Regions from separate parts of the Pengzhenrongella phosphoraccumulans genome, predicted to be linked through region 2. Evidence: riboswitches for the same ligand, from Rfam matches in the RefSeq annotation. Region 2 holds a riboswitch; the other holds the start of a gene.
The links. A riboswitch is a leader RNA that binds a small molecule or an ion and turns the genes downstream of it on or off. The one in region 2 is predicted to bind cyclic di-GMP.
Positions count from the first base shown of each region.

Region 1 (7,710 bases), 200 kb from region 2:
CCGATCGACTCGTCCGACGAGTGGATCCGCCAGCGGACCGGCATCGTGACGCGCCGCCGCGCCCTGCCGACCACCAGCGTGCTGGACCTCGCCGAGCAGGCCGCCGTGACCGCGCTCGCGCAGGCCGGGCTCACCGGTGCCGACATCGACGCCGTGCTCATCTCGACGGTCACGAACTACTCCCAGACGCCGTCCGCGGCCGCGATCATCGCGGACCGGATCGGGGCGACCCCGGCCGCCGCCTGGGACATCTCGGCGGCGTGCGCGGGCTACTGCTACGCCATCGGTCAGGCGGACGCGCTGGTGCGCTCCGGCCTGGCCCGCCACGTCCTCGTGGTCGGCGCGGAGAAGATGAGCGACTTCGTCGACCCGACCGACCGGACGATCTCGTTCCTGCTCGGCGACGGCGCCGGCGCGGCCGTCGTCGGCCCGTCCGACACGCCCGGCATCGGGCCGACCATCTGGGGCTCGGACGGCTCGCAGGCGAACGCGATCCGCCAGACCCACTCGTTCCTCGACATGCGGGACCACAACGCCGGTTGGCCGACCCTGCGCCAGGAGGGGCAGAGCGTCTTCAAGTGGGCGGTCTGGCAGATGACCCCCGTCGCGCAGAAGGCGATGGACGCGGCCGGCGTCGGCCCTGAGGACCTCGATGCGTTCATCCCGCACCAGGCGAACATGCGGATCATCGATCTGATGGTCAAGCAGCTCAAGCTGCCCGAGTCGGTCGTGGTCGCCCGCGACATCGCCGACTCCGGGAACACCTCGGCCGCCTCGATCGGGATCGCGACCGACCGGCTGATGCGCGAGGGCCAGGTGAGCAGCGGCGCGATCGCGCTGCAGATCGGTTTTGGCGCCGGGCTGGTCTACGCGGCGCAGGTCGTCGTCCTACCCTGAGAGACTTTCTACCGTCCGCACGAGTTTCCGCACGACCTACCCCAAGGAGATAACGATGGCGAACACCGAGCAGGAGATCCTGGCCGGACTGGCCGAGATCGTCAGCGAGGAGACCGGTCTTCCCACCGACTCCGTCCTGCCCGAGAAGTCCTTCACCGACGACCTCGACATCGACTCGCTGTCGATGATGACGATCGTCACGCTCGCCGAGGAGAAGTTCGGCGTACGCATTCCCGACGACGAGGTCAAGAACCTCTCGAGCGTCGGCGATGTCATCAAGTTCATCCAGGGCGCGCAGGCGTAGTTCGCCCGCTCCCCGATCGTCCCGTGGTCGGGCGCTCGCCGTCATTTGGCGCGCGCCCGACCCGGATTCCGTCCCCGGCCCCCAGGAGCAGTCATGAGCAACGCAATCGACGTCGTCGTCACCGGACTCGGCGCGACCACGCCGCTCGGTGGGGACGTTGAAAGCACGTGGGCCGGCGCGCTCGCCGGCAAGTCCGGCGTGCGCACCCTGGAGAACGACTGGGCCGAGAAGTACGGCATGTCGGTCTCGTTCGCCGGCACCCTGGCCGTCCCGGCCGCCGAGATCCTCACCCGCCCCGAGACCCGCAAGATGGACCCCTCGGCGCAGTACGCCATGATCGCCGCCCGCGAGGCCTGGGCCGACGCCGGCTCGCCCGTGGTTGACGGCGATCGCCTCGCCACCGTGGTCGGCTCCGGCATCGGCGGCGTGTGGACCATCCTGTCCGCGTGGGACACCATCCAGGAGAAGGGCGCCCGGCGCGCCCTGCCCATGACGGTCCCGATGCTCATGCCCAACTCCCCCGCCGCGAACCTCTCGATCGAGTTCGGCGCCCGCGCCGGCGCGCACGCGCCCGTCTCCGCCTGCGCCTCCGGCGCCGAGGCCATCGCCTACGGCACCCAGATGATCCGCGACGGCAAGGCCGACGTCGTCATCGCCGGTGGCACCGAGGCCGCGGTGCACCCGATGCCCATCTCCTCGTTCGCCGCGATGAAGGCCCTCTCGACCCGCAACGAGGACCCCGCGGGCGCCTCGCGCCCCTACGACATCACCCGGGACGGCTTCGTCCTCGGTGAGGGCGCCGGCATCGTCGTCCTGGAGAGTGCCGCGCACGCCGCGGCGCGCGGCGCGACCGTGCTCGCCCGGATCGCCGGCCTGGGCACCAGTTCGGACGCGTACCACATCGCCGCTCCCGAGCCCACCGGCGCGGGCCAGACCTCGGCCATGCGGGACGCCCTGGCCGACGCCGGGCTGACCACGACGGACATCGTGCACGTCAACGCGCACGCCACGTCGACCCCGGTCGGCGACATGATCGAGGCGCGCGCCATCCGGTCCCTGTTCGGGGCCGACACCGACCACGTCGTGCTCTCCGCGACCAAGTCGCTGATGGGCCACCTGCTCGGGGCGGCCGGCGCGGTCGAGACGATCCTCACGATCCTCGCGCTGCGCGACCGGCTGGCTCCCCCGACGATCAACGTGACCCAGCCTGAGCCCGACCTCGGTCTCGACCTCGTGTGCAACACGCCGCGCGAGCTCCCGGCGGGTCAGCTCGCGGCGATCAACAACTCGTTCGGCTTCGGTGGCCACAACGTGGCCCTGGTCGTCACCAACGCCTGAGCCTCGCGGGCGTCAGCCCACGCGGTGGAGCCAGCGGACCGGCGCACCCGCGCCGGCGTACCGGAACGGTTCGAGCTCGTCGTCCCACGCCTGCCCTAGGGCGAGACCGAGCTCGGACCGCATCCGCAGGGGGTCGCGGCTGTGCTCCAGCGCCGCGCGGATCCGGTCCTCCGGCACCACGATGTTGCCGTGCACGTCGGTCGCGGCGTGGAAGATGCCGAGCTCGGGCGTGTGGCTCCAGCGGGCGCCGTCGGCCCCGTGACTGGCTTCCTCGGTGACCTCGTAGCGCAGGTGGGCCCAGCCGCGCAGCCCCGAGGTGAGGCGGGCACCGGTGCCCTGCTCACCCTGCCACGAGCGCTCTGCCCGGAACATGCCGGGAGCCGCTGGCTGCTCGGTCCAGTCCAGTGTCATGCGCACGCCTAATACCCCGCCCGCTGCCCATTCGATATGCGGGCAGAGCGCACGGGGTGCCGAGTGCACAAAAAGCACACCACGGGTGATGACACCGGTCATGTCGGGCCTCCTGACGGGTCGAGGTTCGTCTTCCCCAACGACCGCATCCCGTGACGGGAGGTGTACTGACCAGTGAACTACGGCACATCATGCCGTATGTGGCGACGTGACGGCTAGAGCTGCTCCCGCATGGCGCGCATCGCCTTCTTCCGGACGGACCGCTCGAGGCGGTCGAGGTAGAGCATGCCGTCGAGGTGATCCACCTCGTGCTGCAGGCAACGGGCCATGAGCTCGGTCCCTTCGACCGAGACCTCCTTGCCGTCGAGGTCGGTGCCGACGACCCGCGCGTACCAGGCCCGCTTGGTCGGGTACCAGAGGCCGGGGACCGACAGGCAGCCCTCGTCGCCGTCTTGGTAGTCCTCCGCGGAGAGCTCGACGATGGTCGGGTTGAGCACGTAGCCCACCTCGTCCTCGATGTTCCAGGAGAACGCCCGCAGGCTCACGCCGATCTGGTTTGCTGCGAGGCCGGCGCGGCCCTCGTGGTCCACGGTCTCGAGCAGGTCCTCCACCAAGGAGCGCACCCGGGCGTCGATCGTCGTGATCGGTTCGCACGGGGTGCGCAGGACCGGGTCGCCGACCGTGCGGATCTCTCTCATTGCCATGGCCTAATCCTCCCACGACGGGGATCGCTGCCACCGCAGGCGTGGTCCACGGGGGTCAGCGCCCTCGTCGCCAGGGCACATCAGGCCGGAGGCGTCGTCAACGAACGAGGTAGATCGGGTTCGCGTGGGCGCAATCGACCGCGCCCACGCGGCGTCGACGTCAGATCGAGTTGCGCTGCTCCGGCACGCCACTGAGGAGCTGGCGAACCTCGTCCTCGTGGAAGCGGCGGTGGCCACCGAGCGTGCGGATCGCGGAGATCTTGCCTGCCTTGGCCCACCGGGTGACCGTCTTCGGGTCGACACGGAACATCGTGGCGACCTCGGACGGGGTCAGGAGGGCACCGCCGGGGATGTGCGAGTCGGCAGCACCGAAGGCACGCGGGGTGGAGGGGGTGTTCATGAGATTTCTCCTGTCGTTCGGTAGCTCGGCTGGTCCATAGGCCCCGTGGCTTTGCGTCCCCGCCTTTCGACGGGTTTGCGGTTTCGCTGACAAGGGACATCATGCACCGAAAAGGACATCTCTGCAACTACCTTCGCCGACCGTCCAAACCTCGCTCGACCCACTCGTCGCCGGCGGTGGCATCGGTCTCGTGCCGTCGGCCCGCCCGGGCAAGGTTGAGCAAAATAGATGACTCGATCTTGACTTTCACTGGGCAAGATCGCCCCGCTTGCCCTAAAATCTTGTCAACGTCCAGGCGCGAGCGGGACGGGTGGGCGCGGGTCCACTGCTCCAGATCGGGCACCTCGCCCTGTGCAGGCGAGGTGTCCGATCTCTTTTCGGGGCCAAACCGGGGACGGCGACCACCTCAGTCACAGCAAATGTGACAAAGGTCATACTTGAAGAGTTCTTGGATCGGCAGCCGATCCGGAGTTCGCAGCTGTCGTGCCGGACGCCCCGGTGGGGGCTGTCTTCGGCGCTCAGTTCAGGGAAGCCACGAGGGTCGTCAGGCGCGCCCGGGCCTCGCGCTCGACCAGCACCGGCACGTAGTCGCGCACCCGCCCGTCGAACCGGGCGTGAATCTCGCGCACCGTGTGCCGGACCGTGGCGGCAGACACTTCCGGGAACCGCTCCACGAGGCGCTCGCAGATGTGCTCGAGGGCGCGGTGCTCATCCATCTTGACCATCGGCTCAACCTGCCCGAAATGTGGTGCGTCCACAAGATGGACCATCGTCCTGCGCGCGGGCGATCCGGCCGGCAGGTCGCTGCTCGAGCATGGGACGTTTGGTGCCCGGAAGCGGCCGGTCCACGAGGGCCGCGCCGTCAGCGGTTCACCTCGCCGATTCTGGGCGAGCGCGGAATCAGCAACATGGCGCCCACGAGGAAGCACAGCGCCCCGATGAAGGTGCCAAGGTTTGCCCGTTCGGCATCTCGCAACGTGTCTGTGCTCAGAACCACCCGGGAGGCGACCGCCGAGACGCCGAACGCGATCGAACCCACCAGGTTGGCCGCAGCCAGCGCCCAGGCCCGGTCACGCGGCCGCCAGCGCAGCCACGGTCGGGGGACGTCGGCGAACGCGAGCCCACTGGCCACGAGGAACGCGAGCGAGCCCCAGACGTCGGGCGTCCAGACCAGGCGGTCGGCCTCGGTGGCGGTGAGCCCCTGCCGCAGCGCCGCGAACGTGCTGACGTTGAACAGCAGTGTCCCGGCGAGCTGGACAAGGCCTGCAGCCCGGGTCGCTCGGTCGCTCGACGCGCCGAGGTCGCGAACCTGCAGTGCCGCCGCCGAGGTGAAGAACAACGAACCGACGAAGAACGTGACGCCCGCCGCCTGCGGCCCCACCAGGTCCACGTACCCAGGCAGCGCACCGAGCGCGAAGCAGGCGGAACCCACCGCGAACTGTGCCGCGATCCACCGCACGGCCTGCCCCGAGGCACTCCCCCGCACCGTCGAACCGGTCACAGGTGGTTGAAGCCGCTGGACTCTTCCTTCGTCATCGGCACAGTCACGGGATGCACGTGCAGGTGCTGGATGGCGTCGCGGAGGTCGTCCAGGAGAGTCATCGCCATGTCTCGGCTCACGCCTTGGCGGATCAGGATGCGCTGGACCGCGATGTTCGACGCCGTGCCCGTGAGGGTGTACGCGGGCACCTGCCAGCCACGCATGCGCACGCGGTCGGCCAGATCGAACAGCGTGTAGCCGGGGTCCTCACCCTCCCGGATCCGCCAGGTCACCGTGGGGATCCCCGTCGCCGGATCGCTGGCGCACAGGATCTCGAACGGACCGAGCTTCCCGATGGCGTCGGCGATCAGTTGTCCGGTGTCGTAGCAGGAGTCGTGGATCTGCCGGTAGCCCTCCCGGCCGAGCCGCACGAAGTCGTAGTACTGCGCGACCACCGGCCCGGCGGACCGGGAGAAGTTGATCTGGAACACCGGCATGTCGCCGCCGAGGTAGTTCACGTGGAAGATCAGGTCCTCGGGCAGCTCGGCCGCGTCGCGCCACACCACCCAGCCGACCCCCAGTGGCGCCAGACCGAACTTGTGGCCGGAGGCGCTGATCGACTTCACCCGCGGGAGCCGGAAATCCCACTCGAGGTCCGGCGCGCAGAACGGGGCCAGGAAGCCACCGCTGGCGGCGTCGATATGGAGGTCGACGTCGAGGCCGGTCTCCGCCTGGAGCCGGTCAAGGGCCTCGGCGATCTCCTTGACCGGCTCGTAGACCCCCGTGTACGTCAGGCCGAGCGTCGGCACGACGAAGATCGTGTTCTCGTCGACCCGCTCGAGCACCTGCTCGGCGGTCATGGCGTAGGAGCCAGGTGCCATCGGGACCTCGCGCATCTCGATGTCCCAGTAGCGCGCGAACTTGTGCCACACGACCTGCACTGGTCCGCACACCATGTTGGGCCGGTCGGTGGGCCTGCCGGCTGCCCTGCGTCGGGCGCGCCAGCGCCACTTGGCGGCCATCCCGCCGAGCATGCAGGCCTCGGACGACCCGATCGCGGACGCCCCGACCGGGTTGGCGCCCGGGGGTGCGTTCCACAGATCGGCCATCATGTGCACGCAGCGGCGTTCGATCTCTGCCGTCTGCGGGTACTCGTCCTTGTCGATCATGTTCTTGTCGATCGAGAGCTCCATGAGCCGGTGGACCTCCGGCTCGACCCACGTCTGGCAGAACGTGGCCAGGTTCTGCCGGCTGTTGCCATCGAGCATCAGCTCGTCGGCCACCAGTTGGAACGCGTCATCGGCCGGCGCGCCCCCAGGAGGAAAGGCGTACTTGGGGATCTGGCCGCGCAGCGCGCCGCTGCCGAAGACCGACTCAGACATCAACCCACGGATCTCGTCACGCTCATGGAGTGGCATCTCTCGAAGGTCCGCGACCCGCCGCGATCCTGCGTCATCCACCGAGGATGAGCGGGGCTTGTCGCCGACTCCGACAGGGCCGAAACCCGCAGCGAACGCGCAGTTCGGCGGAAGAACTGCACGTCGAACGCAGTGGGGCAGGTGGGGCTTGAACCCACGACCGACGGATTATGAGTCCGCTGCTCTGACCGGCTGAGCTACTGCCCCGTGCGGGCCAGCGTACCGGGGCTACGGTCCAGGCATGCCTCTCGTCGTCGTCGCCGGACCGGCGACCTGGAACCTGATCGTCCGCGTCGCCGCGTTGCCCGAGGCGGGCTCCCCCACCCTCTTCGCCGCAGGTCACCGGGACACCCTCGGTGGCACGTCCGCCGGCAAGGCCCTCGGCCTGGCTCAGCTCGGCGTCGACGTCACGCTGCGCACGGTGCTCGGGGACGACGCCGCCGCCGCTCGGGTCCGCACGGCCCTCACCCATCCCCGGCTCACCCTGGCCGCCACCGACGTGCCGGGTGCGACCGAACGGCACCTCAACCTCATGGCCGACGACGGCTCGCGCGTCTCGATCTACCTGGACACCCCCGGCGACCCGGGCGCCGTCCCCGACCCGGTCCTCGCCGCGCTCGGCGAGGCGGCGGTCGCCGTCGTCGACCTGGCCGAGCATGCGCGGGGGTTCCTCGGGCTCGCGCGGGCGGCGGGTGTGCCCGTGTGGTGCGACCTGCACGACTGGGACGGGCTGGAGGCGTTCCATCGGGACTTCGCCG
Region 1 is NZ_CP144210.1:691,771-699,480, forward strand. Features, by position in the region: gene VTA80_RS03365 (beta-ketoacyl-ACP synthase III) at 1-897, shown strand, start outside; gene VTA80_RS03370 (acyl carrier protein) at 953-1,201, shown strand; gene VTA80_RS03375 (beta-ketoacyl-[acyl-carrier-protein] synthase family protein) at 1,295-2,539, shown strand; gene VTA80_RS03380 (DUF3145 domain-containing protein) at 2,552-3,052, opposite strand; gene def (peptide deformylase) at 3,166-3,654, opposite strand; gene VTA80_RS03390 (BldC family transcriptional regulator) at 3,815-4,054, opposite strand; cyclic di-GMP riboswitch class I at 4,071-4,144, opposite strand; gene VTA80_RS03395 (three-helix bundle dimerization domain-containing protein) at 4,573-4,779, opposite strand; gene VTA80_RS03400 (hypothetical protein) at 4,917-5,513, opposite strand; gene VTA80_RS03405 (glutamate decarboxylase) at 5,552-6,916, opposite strand; tRNA gene VTA80_RS03410 (tRNA-Ile) at 7,086-7,159, opposite strand; gene VTA80_RS03415 (carbohydrate kinase family protein) at 7,194-7,710, shown strand, end outside.
Region 1: another riboswitch for cyclic di-GMP. It lies ahead of VTA80_RS03390 (BldC family transcriptional regulator); the one in region 2 lies ahead of VTA80_RS02420 (hypothetical protein).

Region 2 (7,710 bases):
GTCCGCCGAGGTCAACGACGCGAAGCGGCTCAAAGCCGTCTACCGCGGCCTGTCCTCAGCCGGCATCGCGGTCTCCGAGCCCATCGTCGCCAAGACCACCAAGGTCAAGGCGCGGGTGGCGGCTGCCACCACCACCGCACGCAAGACCACCAAGGCCACCGTGAACCCCGAGGGCGACGACTCGGTCGAGTCCACCGTCGCGGCCAAGAAGCCGGCCGCCGCGAAGAAGGTCCCCGCCGTCAAGCGGGTGCCCGGAGCGAAGAAGGCTGCCGCGCCGTCGGCCGCCGTCGAGACGAGCCCGGCCCCGGCCGTGCGAAAGCCGGCCGCCAAGAAGGCCGTCTCCGCGCGCGCCGCCAAGCTGGCCGCGAGCCGCGAGGCCAAGGCGGACGCCGAGTCCCGCGAGCAGGACTCCGAGCGTGCGACCGACAACCACACCGAAGAGACCCCGGTCAAGGCCAAGCCCGAGGACGAGTCCGAGGACGCGGGTTACACGTACTCCGACGCCGACGACGACGACGCGCCTGCCCAGCAGGTCGTCACTGCTGGCGCCACGGCCGACCCGGTCAAGGACTACCTCAAGCAGATCGGCAAGGTCGCCCTGCTGAACGCCGAGCAGGAGGTCGACCTCGCCAAGCGGATCGAGGCCGGTCTGTTCGCCGAGGAGCGCCTCAACTCAGGCATCAAGCTCGAGCCGAAGGTCAAGCGCGAGTTCGAATGGATCGCGTCGGACGGTAGGCGTGCGAAGAATCACCTGCTCGAGGCGAACCTGCGACTCGTCGTCTCGCTCGCCAAGCGGTACACCGGGCGCGGCATGCTCTTCCTGGACCTGATCCAGGAGGGCAACCTCGGCCTGATCCGCGCGGTCGAGAAGTTCGACTACACCAAGGGCTACAAGTTCTCCACGTACGCGACGTGGTGGATCCGCCAGGCGATCACCCGCGCCATGGCCGACCAGGCCCGCACCATCCGTATCCCGGTGCACATGGTCGAGGTCATCAACAAGCTGGCGCGCGTGCAGCGGCAGATGCTCCAGGACCTGGGCCGCGAGCCCACCCCGGAGGAGCTCGCCAAGGAGCTCGACATGACGCCCGAGAAGGTCGTCGAGGTCCAGAAGTACGGCCGCGAGCCCATCTCGCTGCACACCCCGCTCGGCGAGGACGGTGACAGCGAGTTCGGAGACCTCATCGAGGACTCCGAGGCCGTCGTCCCCGCGGATGCCGTCAGCTTCACGCTCTTGCAGGAGCAGCTGCACCAGGTGCTCGACACGCTCTCGGAGCGCGAGGCCGGCGTGGTGTCGATGCGGTTCGGCCTGACCGACGGTCAGCCCAAGACGCTCGACGAGATCGGCAAGGTCTACGGGGTGACGCGCGAGCGGATCCGGCAGATCGAGTCCAAGACGATGTCGAAGCTGCGCCACCCGAGCCGTTCGCAGGTGCTGCGCGACTACCTCGACTGAGTCGAGACCGACACTGCGGTGTCATCCAGGCCTGACCGCGCTTTCCGCGCCTCCGGCCGAGGATGACACCGCATCGTTGTGTCAGCCCTCAGGTCACCTGTCGGAACGGCAGACCACCCCGACGCAGGGGTTCGGGTTGGATCGGCTGGTGTTGCCGCCGCGGTCGGTGACCCCGGCGGCGTCGATGCCGCGGTCGGCGTTCTTGGACGTCGAGTTCTTCGCCACCCGGACGAAGGCGAGCAGGGCCGGGGTCGGGACGTCGGTGTCACCGCCGATGAGGAAGGCTCGCGCGGTGAGCCCGTCGTTGCTGCTGGTGTAGTCGCCCAGCCCAGCGTTCCCGTTCCCGCCGCGCTTGAGTGCGGCCCCCGCGTCGGTCGAGGCGCTTGGCGCGGTCTCTCGGGCAGCTGCGGCGCGCGCGCGATCCGCGTCGGTGTGGGCGAGGAGCCCGGCGTCCCGGCCGGTCGGCCCGGCGGTCCTGGCGGAGCTCGCGCCCGGGGTGGAGCCGTTGCGCGACAGGTCGTTGTGCTCCACGAAGATCGGGGGGCCGCCGGCCGGGCAGGGCAGCGACAGGTCGCACGTGACCGTCAGATCGATGCCCGATCCGCCGCTCCGGCTGATGTCGTTGTGGGTGATGCGCACGTTGTCAAAGGTGGGCGACTCACTCTCCCCATCTCGGACGAGGACACCCGCGGTGCTGGAGTAGGTGATCGTGTTCCGGGTGATCGTGGTGTTGTTGAGTCCGAGGAGGTCCTCGTTCCAGAGATTGACGGCGATGGCGTTCGACCTGAACCGGTTGTCTCGGATCGTCACGTTGCTGTTCTGCGTGATGCTCACGGCGGTCTGGGTACGGGTGAAGGACGAGTCGGAGACCGTGCCGCCGTCACCGAAGTAGAAGGAGAGCGCGACCGACGAGGACAGGTCGTGGAACGTGCTCCGCTTGACCGTGAAGTCGCTCCCGGCCTCGATGTAGAAGTCGGGGACCGGATCGAGACCGAGCGCGGTGACGTCGAGGTTCTCCATCCGGCCGTGGTTCCCGAGCCAGAAGATCCCGTCGGTGCGCAGCTTGCCGTCGTGAAGGGCGACCCCGTCGACTTCGATGGGAACAGCGGGGCTGCTCAGCGTGTGGTGGGCGAGGTTCACGTCGGCACCGGCGCCGAGCAGTGTCAGGTCGCACTCCGCGTCTTTCGTCAGCCTGTAGTGCCCGTGCCCCCGGTCCGAGACTCCGGGACAGTCGCCGAAGCCGGTGGCGTGGGCGGCGGTGGCACCCGAGAGCAGAAGTGCCGTGGCGGCGCAGGCCGTGGCAAACGTTCTTAGTTTCATGGTGGGGCTCCTCTGAGGGCGGCGTCTGTGGTTCCGGCCAAGTCAGACGTGTGCCCCCAATATGGGCGCATCGAGCCGGATCCGCCCGATGTGGCGATCAGCTCACGGCGACGGTGCGTGGCGACCGGTGGTTGCGCTCTCATCGGGCGAAGGGGTCGGCTTAGACCAAATGGGGCAAACGTGAGCGCACGGTATCCGTGGCGGCCGTCGTTGGGCTACCTTTACGTCGTCAGCGAGAAGTGCAAACCCGCCGCGAGGCGGGGACGCAAAGCCACGGGGCCCAACGGGGTCAGCCGGGTTACCGAACGACAGGAGCAGAAGATGAGCAGCCTCAGCGGTGCCCGCCCCGAGAACGCCGCAGGCGGTCCTTCCTCCCACGCCGAGACGATCCGTGCCGACATGGCCGCCAGCATGCCTGCGCGGCCCATGGCCGGCTCGTCGCTCGATGCCCTCGTCCGGCGTCAGAACCCCACCGTCAACCCCGGTCAGCGACTCGGCTTCGTCCCGGCCCAGGTTCGCTGACGCAGACCGGCTCGCACCAGTCTTCACGCAGAAGGGCCCCGTCCTCGCGGACGGGGCCCTTCTGCGTGTGTGGTCGGATCCGGTCAGTTCAGATCGGTCCTTCAGGCAAGCGCGAAGATCAGTGCGCGCTTCCGAGACCGGCGCCGTGCTCCTCCAGGAGTCGCGCGCTCTCATCTTGCACATGGGTAGCCAGCGTCGAGAACTTCGGCGCGTGCTCGCGAGCGTGGTGGGCACAGAAGAGCAGCTCGCCGCTCGTCATGAGGACGCGCACATACGCCTGCGCGCCACAGCGGTCGCAGCGGTCGGCTGCGGTCAAGGGCTGAGTCATTGTCGCGTTCACAAATACATGTAACCATCCGCCCGCCGATCCGATGCCACCCAACTGGGTGAGTTCGCTACCCGCGAAGTGAAAAGAGTGATTTTCACCCCAAAAGTGGACATTCTGCGGGCCTTGCGGCATGGCGACACGGTGGAGTCGGTGCCAGCGATTACGCTCGGACATCGTGTCGACCGTATCCACGCAGTCCAGCTACACCGCCCGGCATCTCTCCGTGCTCGGGGGTCTCGAGGCGGTCCGCAAACGCCCGGGGATGTACATCGGGTCCACCGACTCGCGCGGGCTCATGCACTGCATGTGGGAGATCATCGACAACGCGGTCGACGAGGCGCTGGCCGGCTACTGCGGCCGCATCGAGATCGTGCTGCACGCCGACTCCTCGGTCGAGGTCCTCGACGACGGCCGCGGCATCCCGGTCGACATCGAGCCGAAGACCGGCCTGACGGGGGTCGAGGTCGTCTTCACCAAGCTGCACGCCGGTGGCAAGTTCGGCGGCGGCTCGTACGGGGCCTCGGGTGGGCTGCACGGGGTCGGTGCGAGCGTCGTCAATGCGCTCTCGTCGCGCCTCGACGTCGACGTCGAGCGTGGCGGCAAGGTCCACCGCATGACGTTCCACCGCGGCGTGCCCGGGGTGTTCACCGATCCGGCGTCAGGCCCGTCGCCCGAGTCGCCGTTCGCGCCGTTCGTGTCGGGTTCCGAGCTCGTCGTCGTCGGCAAGGCGCCCAAGGCCCGCACCAGCACCCGCGTGCGCTACTGGGCCGATCGCCAGGTGTTCCCGGCGAACGCCGTGTTCTCGCTCGACGAGCTCGTGACCCGGGTCCGCCAGACGACGTTCCTGGTGCCCGGCCTCGCGATCACGGTGCGGGACGAGCGCCGGCTCGCGGGCACCCCGGGCGCCGACGCCTCGCACACCGAGACCTTCCAGCACTCGGGCGGGACGGTCGACTTCGTCGACTTCCTCGCTCCGGACGCGCCGCTGACCGGCACGTGGCACCTGATCGGCGCGGGCAGCTTCGTGGAGACGGTGCCCGTACTCGACGAGAAGGGCCATCTCACCCCGCAGGCGGTCACCCGCGAGTGCCAGGTCGACATCGCGCTGCGCTGGGGCACCGGCTACGAGACCGAGATGCGGACGTTCGTCAACATCATCGCGACGCCCAAGGGCGGCTCGCACCTCGCCGGGTTCGAGGCCGGGCTGCTGCGCACGCTGCGCAAGGCGGTCGAGACGAACGCCCGTCGCCTGAAGATCACCGCCCGGGGCGACGCCGAGCGGATCGAGAAGGACGACGTGCTGGCCGGCCTCACGGCGGTACTCACCGTGCGGCTCGCCGAGCCTCAGTTCGAGGGCCAGACCAAGGAGCTGCTCGGCACCGCGCCGGTGCGCGCGATCGTCGCCAAGGTCGTCGACACCGAGCTCGCCAAGCTCCTCAACGCCACGACGCGGGACCAGAAGACCCAGGCGACGATCCTGCTGGACAAGGTCGTCGCCGAGATGCGCGCGCGGCTCAGCGCACGCAAGCAAAAGGAGATCTCGCGCCGCAAGAACGCGCTCGAGACGTCGTCCCTGCCGGCCAAGCTCGCCGACTGCCGCAGCGACGACGTCGACCGTAGCGAGCTGTTCATCGTCGAGGGTGACAGCGCGCTCGGCACGGCCAAGCTGGCACGCAGCTCCGACTTCCAGGCGTTGCTGCCGATCCGCGGCAAGATCCTCAACGTCCAGAAGGCCTCGATCACCGACATGCTCAAGAACGTCGAGTGCGCGGCGATCATCCAGGTGCTCGGCGCCGGGTCGGGCCGCTCGTTCGAGCTCGAGGCGGCCCGCTACGGCAAGATCGTGCTGATGACCGACGCCGACGTCGATGGCGCCCACATCCGCACCCTGCTGCTCACGCTGTTCTTCCGGTACATGAAGCCGATGGTCACCGCCGGGCGCGTGTACGCGGCGGTGCCGCCGCTGCACCGGATCGAGGTGATCGGTGCCGGTTCGCGCAAGAACGAGTTCATCTACACGTACTCCGAGTCCGAGCTCGCCTCGACGCTGAAGAAGCTCGAACGGTCCGGCAAGCGCTACAAGGAAGACATCCAGCGGTACAAGGGCCTCGGCGAGATGGATGCCGACCAGCTGGCCGAGACGACCATGGACCCGCGGCACCGCACCCTGCGCCGCGTCACGATGCAGCACGCGGTGGACGCCGAGCGGGTCTTCGAGCTGCTCATGGGGAGCGACGTCGCCCCGCGCAAGGACTTCATCGTCGCCGGCGCGCTCGAGATGGACCGCAGCAAGATCGACGCGTAGGCGAGGCGTGGCGGTACCGAGCTCTCAGGTGATCGAGTCCGCGTGCCGATGATGGGGAGATGAGCACGTCCGCGCCCGAGCCCGCCACCCCGTGGTACGCCCTCATCCGTGGGTTGAGGCAGCAGGTGCGCGACGGGACTCTGTCGTGGTGGCGGGGGCTCAGCGTGATGGGTGCCCTGCTGCTCGTGCCTGCCGGGACGTTGGCGGTGGTGAGCTACCTCGCATCACTCTTCGTCGTGGGTTTCGCCCGAGGCGGGACCGGGCAGGACTTCCAAGCGGAACCCGGCGTGGCCGTCGTCGTCGTCGCGGCCGCGCTCGGGCTGATGACGGTGGTCGTCGTCGCGGTCGGCGCGCGGTGGTTCCGGCGGCGTCTGACACGGCACCGTGCCCGGATGCAGGGTTGGGCCGACGCGCACGGCTGGGCCTACACACCGAGCTCGAGCCTCCTGTCCAGCCGTTGGAGCGCGCCGGGTTTCCGTGGCCGCACCCGGGCGACCGACGTGCTGACCCGTGCCACGCCACGCGGTGAGGTCACGTCCCTGACCCTCGGGCCGGGCGCGGGCGAGGGCGGCTGGAGCAGGCATGCTGTGATGGCCGTGGGCCCCCGCTGGTTCCCCGCGCTGATCCTCACCCCGACGACTGGCCGGGACCGCGCCGCGCAGGCCTTCGGCGGTCAAGACATCACGGTGGAGTCGTACGACATCAACGCTCGCTGGCGCATGCGGTGCGCGGACGAGCGGTTCGCCCACGAAGTGCTCCACCCGCGGCTGCTCGAGCGGCTCGACCGCGCGGACGTGTCCGGGCTGTGCCTTCTGGTGCAGGGGCGCGACGTCGTCGTGCACGCGCCCGGGCCGACAGCGTTCGCCGCCATCGAGCCCATGGTGGACCTGGTTCTCGACCTCGTCTCGCTGTTGCCCGCGTACCTCGCGGACGACTTCCCGCCGCTCTCGCCGGAGGTTCCGCGGCGCGAGCGTCGGCGGGACCCTCACCGCATGCGCTGACGCCCCCCCTGCGACCGAGCACGTGGGTCGTCGCCTCACGGGCGCAGCCGGGAGCGAACCTCGGTCATGGCCCGCCGGTACGCGCTCGTGCGCGGGTAGCCGCTGTGGCCGGCCACAGTCGCGACGAAGGCCGTCGCGTCGATCGCCTCCGCCCCGCGATCGATCAGGTTGGGCGAGTAGCCACCGACCGGGAAGCCGATGGGGTCGGTGCGCCGCCACAGGTTGACCCAGGCCGGGTCGTGCCCGTCGCGCGCGCCGAGCCGATGCACGAGGGTGTCCGACGGGGGCGAGGCCTCCGTGGGGTCCGCGCTGGTGTCGGCGATCTCCTGGGCCTGCCACGGGTCCCAGTTGAGGTCGGTCGGACCGCAGCCGATCGTGCCGATGATGTGCGGCCCGAACAGCTCGGGCAGGATCCGCCCGAAGTACGGTCGGATCTGCGAGCCGTATGAGACCAGCGCGACCCGCCCTGACCTCCCGGGGTTGTCCTTCTCGCCCGTGAACAGAGCGGCGACGGCCAGCACGACCCCCATGCTGTGGGCGGACAGGACCACCTGACGGCCTTCGGGCGCAGTCGGCGCCGTCGGCGCCGTCTGCACGGTCGCGCTCGCGGCCGCCGGCTCGCGCAGCCAGGCGTCCATCCGGGCCGCGATCTCCGGGACGGCGCGCTCGGCGTAGCAGGGCGGGCCGAGCGGGTGCGCGGAGCGGGGGAGGAAGCAGACGATGTCCCAGACGATCGCCAGCGGTCGGTTGGGGGCCGATCCGTCGGTCGTGACGACGC
Region 2 is NZ_CP144210.1:492,835-500,544, reverse strand. Features, by position in the region: gene VTA80_RS02430 (RNA polymerase sigma factor) at 1-1,456, shown strand, start outside; gene VTA80_RS02425 (right-handed parallel beta-helix repeat-containing protein) at 1,550-2,776, opposite strand; cyclic di-GMP riboswitch class I at 3,007-3,082, shown strand; gene VTA80_RS02420 (hypothetical protein) at 3,098-3,298, shown strand; gene VTA80_RS02415 (hypothetical protein) at 3,417-3,626, opposite strand; gene VTA80_RS02410 (type IIA DNA topoisomerase subunit B) at 3,757-5,931, shown strand; gene VTA80_RS02405 (hypothetical protein) at 5,991-6,932, shown strand; gene VTA80_RS02400 (hypothetical protein) at 6,968-7,710, opposite strand, start outside.